DNA from 2 places in the Caulobacter sp. UC70_42 genome. Region 2 is predicted to be linked to the other one. Evidence: riboswitches for the same ligand, from Rfam matches in the RefSeq annotation. Region 2 holds a riboswitch; the other holds the start of a gene.
The links. A riboswitch is a leader RNA that binds a small molecule or an ion and turns the genes downstream of it on or off. The one in region 2 is predicted to bind cobalamin.
Positions count from the first base shown of each region.

Region 1 (4,401 bases), 530 kb from region 2:
CTATACCGGGACCTTGCGCACCCTGCCGGATCGCGGACCCAACAATGTCGGACCGTTCAAGAGCACGACCGACTACGCCAACCGCGTCCACGAGCACGCGATCAAGCTGGTTCCCGGCAAGGGCCTGACCATCACGCCCACGGGCGGCTTCCTGTTGAAGGACCAGACCGGCCAGCCGTTCACCGGCATGGACCCGGGCGCCAACGTCGTCGAGCGGGGCGGCGTGCGCTATCCGTCGCCGGCCGGCGGCGAGGGGGCGGGCAAGCTCAGCCTGGACAGCGAGGCGATCGCCTACCTGCCGGACGGGAGCTTCTACGTCTCGGACGAATATGCGGCGGGCGTCTATCTGTTCGACAGGACCGGCACGCTGACCGGCGCGATCCAGACCGTCCCGGCGCTGCTGCCGATCAAGAAGGGCCAACTGAACTTCGGCGCCGAGAAGGCGCCCGAACAGGGCCGCCGCAACAACCAGGGCCTGGAAGCGCTGACCATCAGCCCCGACGGCAAGCGCCTGATCGCCGTGCTGCAGAGCGCGACCGTGCAGGACTCCGCGTCGAACAACGCCACCCGCAACAACACCCGCGTGCTGGTCTATGACATCAGCAAGACCCGGCTGCCTAAGGCCCCGATCGGCCACTACGCGCTGCAGCTGCCGACCGTACGCGAGAACGGCGACGGCCAGGCCGCCGACGTTACCGCCGCCCAGTCCGAGGCCGTGGCGCTCAGCGAGGACCGCCTGCTGGTCCTGGCGCGCGACGGCAATGGACGCGGCAAGGGCTCGCCCAATGCGCCGGTCTACAAGAGCATCCTGTTGGTCGATCTCGCCGCCGCCACCAACCTGGCCGGCACGCCCTACGAGCAGGACGGCAAGCCGATCGCCAAGGACGGCGCGTTGAACCCCGACATCAAGCCGGCCGCCCAGGCCGAGCTGGTCAACATCCTCAACCCCGTCCAGCTGGCCAGGTTCGGGATCAACCTGTCGGTCGCGCCCTCGACCCCGACCAGCCTGCCCGAGAAGATCGAGGCCATGGCCATCGGTTCGACGTTCGACAAGACCGGCGACGTCTTCCTGCTGGTCGGGTCGGACAACGACTTCGCCACGGCCAAGGGCCACGTGAACGGCCAGGACTTCGACGCCTCGCTGCATGGCGACACCGGGGCCGGCGACAACGACAACCTGGTGCTGGTCTACCGCCTGTCCCTGCCGAAGTGAGCTTGACCCTCCGGGCGGGCGCGCCTACCCCGGACGGCGAAGGCATGGAGGTCGAAAGGCCTCCCGGGAACGCGGTGACCAATCCGCGGCTGCCCCCGCAACTGTGATCGTCCGTCGATCGTCGCGGCACGCGCCACTGGGAGCGATCCTGGGAAGGCGCCGCGACGGGAGGGCGTAAGCCAGGAGACCGGCCTTCGTCATATCAACGCGGCCGGCGGGGTGTCCGGCGAGGGCAGGGTGATGAACGAAGAACTCCCGGACGGCGAGGCCGCCCAAGAGGCCGCGAAGAACGCGCGCCACAACGCCAGGATGAAGGTCATCCAGGCCGCGCGGGCCAAGATGATGGCCGAGCGCCAGATCGAGAAGGGCCTGCTGATCGTCCATACCGGGGCGGGCAAGGGCAAGACGACGGCGGCCCTGGGCATGGTCTGCCGCGCCATCGGCCACGGCCAGAGGGTCAGCGTCATCCAGTTCATCAAGGGCGCGATGGAGACTGGCGAGAAGGTCGTGTTCGACGCCTTCCCGATCAGGTCGAGTTCCGGCCGATGGGCGAGGGCTTCACCTGGGACACCCAGGACCGCGCCCGCGACATCGCCAGGGCGCGCGAGGCCTGGGAGGCCATCAAGAGCCGCATCGCCGATCCCGACTGGGACATGGTCGTCGCCGACGAGCTGAACATCATCCTGCGCTACGAGTACCTGCCGCTGGATGAGGTGCTGGAGGTTCTGGTCAATCGGCCGGAGGGCAAGCACGTGGTCGTCACCGGCCGCAACGCGCCCGACGCCCTGATCGAGGCCGCCGACCTGGTCACCGAGATGGCCCAGGTCAAGCACCCGTTCCGCGGCGGCGTGAAGGCCCAGGCGGGGATCGAGTTTTGACCGTTCTGCGCGCGGCCGACGACGGCCCGGCGGTGGTGGTCTGCAACACCTGCCGCGTTTCGGCCGAAGAGCGCGAAACGCCCGAAGGCGTGCGCGGCGGGGCGCTGCTGGCGACGGCCCTGCGCGCGGCGGCGGCGGGCAGCGGCGTGGCGATCCAGGAAATGCCCTGCCTGTTCAACTGTGCGCAACACTGCTCGATCCACCTGCGGGCCCCGGGCAAGATCGGCTATGTGCTGGGCCGGTTCGAACCGACCGCCGAGGCCGCGCGCGCGATCGTCGACTACGCCGTGGCCTATGCCGCCAGCGACGAGGGCGTGGTGCCGTACCGCCGATGGCCGGAGGGCGTGAAGGGCCACTTCATCGTCCGCGTCCCGCCGGCGGGGAAGCTGGTGGGGGATTGAGACCCCCGGACAGGTGGGTTTCTACCTCGCGCCCTAGCGAACCGGTCGGCGCACCGTCCAGACCAGCAGCGCCGCCGACAGCAGGACGCCGCTCATCACCACGCCGAAGGTGACCAGGCCCTCGCGGGTGGCGCGGGCCTCGGCGCGGGCGTGGAACGGGCCGGCATGGGCCTCGGCGAGGGCCGACAGGTCTTCACGCTCCAGGTCGTCGGACATGTCGGTCTCCTCGCGGGGTGTGCCTAGGGGCGCGGCTCGGGCGGCGGCGGCGCGATGGGGGCGACCGGCGCGACGGGCGCCGGCGGGAGCGGGTCGGCGGGCACGGTCAGCGGGACCACCGGCAGGCCATCGGGGCCGATCTCGCCCTCCAGCGGCAGGCCCAGGTCGTCCAGCGGGTCCTCGACGACCGCCGGGGCGGCGCTACGGCCGAGGGCCGAGAGCATGAAGGCCTTCCAGATCTTGGCGGGTTCGCCGCCGCCGACCACGCCGTTCATCGAGCTGTTGTCGTCGTTGCCGACCCAGACCCCGACGACCAGGTCGTCGACGTAACCGACGAACAGGGCGTCGTGATAGTCCTGGGTGGTGCCGGTCTTGCCATAGGCCCCGTCGATGGCCGCTTCCAGGCCCGTGCCGCGATGGGTGGCCGAGCGCAGCAGGTCGCGCATGCCGGCCAGCACCTTGGGGTCGTAGGCGGTGGTCTTGGGCTTCTGGAACGTGTCCAGGGCGTGCGCGACGATCGGATATTCGCCGGCCGCGATCGAGGCGTAGGCGGCGGTCAGGCGCGTCAGGCTCATCGAGCCGGTGCCCAGCGCCATGGTCAGGTCGTCGGGGATCTTCTCGGTGACGCCCAGCTGGCGGGCGACCTTGATCACCTTGGCGGGGCCGAGGTCGTGGGCCAGGCGCACGGCCGCGACGTTGGACGAGGCGGCGAAGGCGCTGATCAGCGGGATCTCGCGGTCGCGGTACTTGCCCTCGTGGTTCTTCGGCGTGTAGCCGCTGACCTGCACCGGGGTGTCGAGGATCGGGCTGGTCGTGGTCATGCCCGACTGCAGGGCGGCCAGGTAGACGAACAGCTTGAACGACGAGCCCGGCTGGCGCGCGCCGTCGGCGCGGTTGAACTGGCTCGAGCCATAGTCGCGGCCGCCGACCATGGCCACGACGCGGCCGTCCTTGCGCATGGCCACCAGGGCGCCCTGGGTGATGTTCAGGACCTTGCCGTCGCGGGCGATGAAGTCGTTGAGGATCTTCTCGGCCTTAGCCTGCAGCGCGGGATCCAGGGTCGTCTTGACGATGGTCTCGCCATAGCGGGCGCCGATGGCGGCGCGGGCCTGGGGCAGGGCCCAGTCGGCGAAGTAGGAGCCGGTTGGCAGCTTGTCGGGGTTCTCGATGGCCGAGACCTCACCGACCGCGTCGGCCTGGGCCTGGGTGATGGTCTTGGTCTCGACCATGGCGCCCAGCACCACGCGCATCCGCTCGCGGGCGCCTTCGATGTTGTTGGTCGGGGCCAGGCGGGACGGGGCCTTGACCAGGCCGGCCAGCATGGCGGCCTCGCCGATCGACAGCTGCTCGGGCGGCTTGCCGAAATAGTGCCGGGCCGCGGCGCGCAGGCCAAAGGCCCCGTCGCCGAAATAGACCGACGACAGGTAGCGCGACAGGATCTCGTCCTTGGAGAGGCGGGCCTCAAGATAGACCGCGATCAACGCCTCCTGCGCCTTGCGGCGCAGGTTGCGGTCACTGCTCAGGAAGGCGTTCTTGGCCAGCTGCTGGGTGATGGTCGAGCCGCCTTCCGAGACGCCGCCGGCCTGGGCGTTCTTGCCCAGCGCCCGCGCGATCGCCTTCGGGTCGACGCCCATGTGGCTGTAGAAGCGACGGTCCTCGATGGCGATGAAGGCGCCGGGCACGTATTTCGGCA
Region 1 is NZ_CP171994.1:3,455,267-3,459,667, forward strand. Features, by position in the region: gene ACHMW8_RS17235 (esterase-like activity of phytase family protein) at 1-1,213, shown strand, start outside; cobalamin riboswitch at 1,237-1,424, shown strand; gene ACHMW8_RS17240 (hypothetical protein) at 1,411-1,689, opposite strand; partial or broken gene cobO (cob(I)yrinic acid a,c-diamide adenosyltransferase) at 1,631-2,091, shown strand; gene ACHMW8_RS17250 (DUF1636 domain-containing protein) at 2,088-2,492, shown strand; gene ACHMW8_RS17255 (hypothetical protein) at 2,526-2,708, opposite strand; gene ACHMW8_RS17260 (transglycosylase domain-containing protein) at 2,732-4,401, opposite strand, start outside.
Region 1: it holds a riboswitch for cobalamin, as region 2 does, so the genes downstream of both, cobO (cob(I)yrinic acid a,c-diamide adenosyltransferase) here and ACHMW8_RS19780 (TonB-dependent receptor plug domain-containing protein) in region 2, are expected to answer to the same signal.

Region 2 (4,401 bases):
CAAGGTGTCGCGGTCGATGCGGCGGCCGTCGGGATTGTTCGGATTGACCAGCACCAGCACATCGGCGGCGACGGCTCGAGGGTCTTCCAGCGACGTCACGAGGCTTGGCGACGAGGCCGCCCAGCTCTCGGCATGGCCGCCATAGATCGGGGCCAGCAGCGCGACCTCCCCGCCGCCGATCAGACCGGGCAGCAGCCGCAGCGCCGCCTCCGCGCCGGAGGTGGCGACCACGCGGCCGGGGTCGGCGACGCCGAAAGCGCGCGCGGCGATCGTCTCGAGTTCGGCGAGCTCACGCGGGTCCGGCAGCCGGCGCAGGGCGTCGGCCGGCGCCCGCTGGCCCGACCACGGCTCGGGATTGATCCCGGTCGACAGGTCCAGCCAGGGACGCGGCGCGTCCGGAAAAGCGGCCATCGCCTCGCGGAGACGGCCGCCGTGCCGGAAGGCGCCGATGGTGGAGATCGACGCCGACATCAGCCTAGAAACGCGCCCGCAGGCCCACGAAGGCCCCGCGTCCCGGCGCGCCGTAGTTCAGGATGGTCTGGTAGTCCTTGTCGAACGCGTTCTCGACCCGGCCGAACACCTCTAGGGTCTCGCTGATCGGATAGGCCGCGCGCAGGTCGACCAGGGTGTAGTCTTTCACCACCTGGGTGTTGGCGTCGTTGTTGTAGGTCTTGCCCACGTAACGCACCGCCACGGTGGTCGACAGGCCCACCGGCCAGCGATAGGTCGCCGACAGGTTGCCCATGTTCTTCGGGCGGCGGGTCAGCTGCTTGCCCTTGCTGGCGCCCGAGGCGGACTCGGCGTCGGTGTAGGTGTAGTTGCCGGTGATGGTCAGGGCCGTGGTCGGCTTGACCTCGCCGATCAGCTCCAGGCCCTGGGCCTTGGTCTTCTGGACGTTGTCGTAGTAGCCGAAGCGGAAAGCGCCGTTCGGATTGCACAACGCCGTGGTCGAGCCCGAGGCGCACGAGAAGAAGCGGATCTCGTTGTCGGCCTCGCGGTGGAACCAGGTGGCCGAGGCGCGGGCCTTGCCGCCGAAGAAGCGCTGCTCGACGCCGGCGTCCCAGCTGTCGAACTCCTCCGGCGCCAGGGTCAGGTTGCCGTACTCGCTGTAGAGCTCGTAGAGGCCCGGGGCGCGGAAGCCCTGGCCGAAGCTGGCGCGGAGGACGGTGTCGCCCTCGTTGAGCGCCCAGGCCGCCGCGACCTGCCCCAGGGTGTGGCTGCCATAGGTGTCGTGATCCTCGTAGCGCAGCCCGCCCGTCAGGGTCAGGCCCTTCACCGGCTCGACCTGCAGCTGGCCGTAGAGGCTGTCGACGCCGACGCGGCCGGTGCTGAACACCGGGTTCGGCTTGGCGACCGTCGGCGAGCGCGTGCGCATGCGGGCCTTCTCGGTTTCGGCGCCGAAGGTGGCGGTCCAGATGTCCGAGATGGCGAACACGCCCTGATATTCGAAGCGCTTGTTCTTGCCGGCGGCGTCGAAGGTCAACGGCGCGGCTGGGCGGGCCGGGTTGAGGTTCTCCCGGTCGGTGTCGGTGTAGGCGTAGCCGAGGCGGTTATTCCAGCGGCCGTCCAGCAGGGCGAAGTTCAGGCCGGTATAGACGACCAGTTCCTCGGTGCGGCCAAATTCGGGGCTGTCGCCGTTGAAGGCGTCGAAGTCATTCTTGCCCTTCGAATAGACCGAGCGCACCTCGGCCGAGACGTTCTCCGTCAGCGCCACACGAACGCGGCCCGACAGGCCGGTGTTCTGGTAACCGTCCTTCTCCTTGCCGACCTTGTACGAGGAGAAGCCGTCTGTGGTGTAGTAACCGCCGGCCAGGCGCCAGGTGATCTTGTCCGAAGCGCCGCCGACGCCGGCCCGCAGGTAGCCGGTCTTGCGCGCGCCGCCTTCGGCCTCGATCGAGCTGGTGAACGGGACGGTGGGATCGGCGGTGACGATATTGACCACGCCGCCGATGGCCTGGCTGCCCCAAAGCGTCGACTGGGCGCCGCGCAGCACCTCGATGCGCGCGATGTCGCCGACCAGCAGGTTGCCGCTGTTGAAGCCGCCCTGGGTCGAGGACGGGTCGTTCAGCTTGACGCCGTCGATCAGCACCACGGTGTGCTGGGTCTCGGCGCCGCGGATGTTGAGGCCGGTCGTCGCGCCGGGTCCGCCGTTGCGGGTGAAGCTGACGCCCGGCGTCTGGGCCAGCAGCTCCGTGACCGAGATGGCCTGACTGGCCTCGATGGCGGCCTGGGTCAGGACGGTGACCGACGCGCCGACCTTCTCGATCGGCTGGACGGTGCGGGTCGCGGTGACCACCAGTTCGGCGACGCCGTTGGCGCCGACGGCGCCGGCGACATCGGCTTCCGGGGCCTTCTGCTCGTCGGCCATGGCCGGACCGGCGACAAGGATCGTGGCGAGCGCGGTGGAGCTCAGAAACGTTCGGATCATGTTTCAATCTTCCCAGTTGAACGACCCGCGCGCCTGACCGCGACGCCCCGCCAGCTGGACAGCCGCGATTACGCCCCGGACCGTCGCGCGGCCCTTTTGACTGTCGTTTCGCGGGAGATCCCGTTCGTTCGGCGCACCCCGGCCGAGCGATGAACGACTGCGCCGGGCAGGTCTCCTGGCTCGCGGGTCGTCGCTCTTGGCGTCGCCTTCCCAGGATCCGAAAGACCCCAGTGGCATGTGACGCTAGAACTCGCCGCTTACAGTTGCGGGGGCAGCCGAGGTGTTGAACCTCGTTCCCTTTTAATCCTCTTTCGAGGAGCCTGACGCGCGGCCAGCCCTATAGACTGCGCCGCGCACGGTCAATGTGGAGCTTCCATGACGTCGATCCTGGTGCTGGGCGGAGCCCGTTCCGGCAAGAGCGCCTTCGCCCAGAAGGCGGCGGAAACCGTCGCTGGAGCGGCGCGTCCGGTGCTGATCGCCACTGGCCAAGCCTTTGACGACGAAATGGCCGAACGCATCGCCCGCCACCAGGCCGACCGCGGCGAATCATGGACCACGGTGGAGGCGCCGCTGGCCCTGGCCGAGGCGATCACCGCCCTGCCCCCTCACGCCGTGGCCATGGTCGACTGCCTGACCCTTTGGTTGTCCAACCTGATGCTGGCCGAGCGGGACGTGGAGGCGGCCGTCACAGCCCTAGTCGACGCCGTGGCGGCGTGCCCCGCCCAACTCTGGCTGGTCAGCAACGAGGTCGGCCTGGGCCTGGTGCCGAAACTCCGCTGGGCCGGCGGTTTCGGGATGAGGCCGGCCGGCTGCACCAGCAGCTGGCCCAGACGGTCGACGAGGTCTATTTCGTGGCCGCCGGGTTGCCGCTGAAGCTGAAGCCACAGGGGTGAATTCCCGTCTGAGCGCGGGCGTTGAAGCCCTCTCTCATGGAGAGAGGGAGGGGCCCGCGCCGCAGGCGTGGGAGGGTGAGAGGTTTCACCGATAGCCGGAGAAAACCGAGATCTCTCAGCCACTTACCTCGCCATTGCCTTGTCCGGAGAGGGCGTAACCCTCACCCTCCCATGCTGCGCATGGGCCCCACCCTCTCTCAAAGAGAGAGGGGTTCATGGGGATCGCGCGAGCATTCACGGCCTTGCGTCCCCGGCCGCGAAACCTGCCGTATTCTCTACCCACCTCATCGCGAGGAAAGGGCGCGTGGCCAGCGACCGTTGCGGCGACGGGGGGCGATCGAGCGGGCGCGCTCGTCGGCGCGGGGGAGACTCCGCAACTGCGCCATCCCCACGGTAGTCGACCCTGGAACACAGAAACGACGGTGGATGCAGGCCGAGGAGAGCGACAGAGGAGCTGAAAGGTTCCTGACCGGGATCAGGCTACGCGGCCTGACCCGCCCGTCGGAGGCTTCAAGGGTGTCGGGGTGCGAACAGCATCACGGCGTCACGCTTCCGGAAAACGATCGCGCGGAGCGTCGGGCTTCGTCGAAACGGTATTTCTACTTCCAAACTCCGGACGCTGTCCGGCGCTCCGCATCCCTTTCCGCACCTTCAGCGAAGCGATCGCGTGAAGCGGCGGACGCGCGTCTCGATCGCAGGAAGAGGCTGGCGCTCCGCGAACAATGCCCGCAAACTCATTCAAACGGCCGTTCAGCGGCCTTCGAGTGTCCGAGCGCGACCAACAGCGCGGGGAGGAGTAGAGAGATGTCCGAGAGCCCATCAACTCAACGACGGTCTTCGTGGGCCCTGGCGGCCTTCGCCTCGCCTAATATTCCGATCGCCGCGCTTGGCCTCCCGCTCGTGGTCTACCTGCCCGAATTCTATGTCAGCACGGTCGGGCTTTCGTTGGCGGCGGTCGGCGCGGCCTTCCTTTTCGTGCGGCTGATCGACATCTCCCTCGACCCCTTCCTGGGCGGGATCATGGACCGGACCCGCACCAAGCTCGGACGCTTCAGGCCCTGGCTGCTGGGCGGCATGCCG
Region 2 is NZ_CP171994.1:3,983,606-3,988,006, reverse strand. Features, by position in the region: gene ACHMW8_RS19785 (threonine-phosphate decarboxylase) at 1-471, opposite strand, end outside; gene ACHMW8_RS19780 (TonB-dependent receptor plug domain-containing protein) at 476-2,428, opposite strand; cobalamin riboswitch at 2,576-2,767, opposite strand; partial or broken gene cobU (bifunctional adenosylcobinamide kinase/adenosylcobinamide-phosphate guanylyltransferase) at 2,804-3,321, shown strand; partial or broken gene ACHMW8_RS19770 (MFS transporter) at 3,358-4,353, shown strand.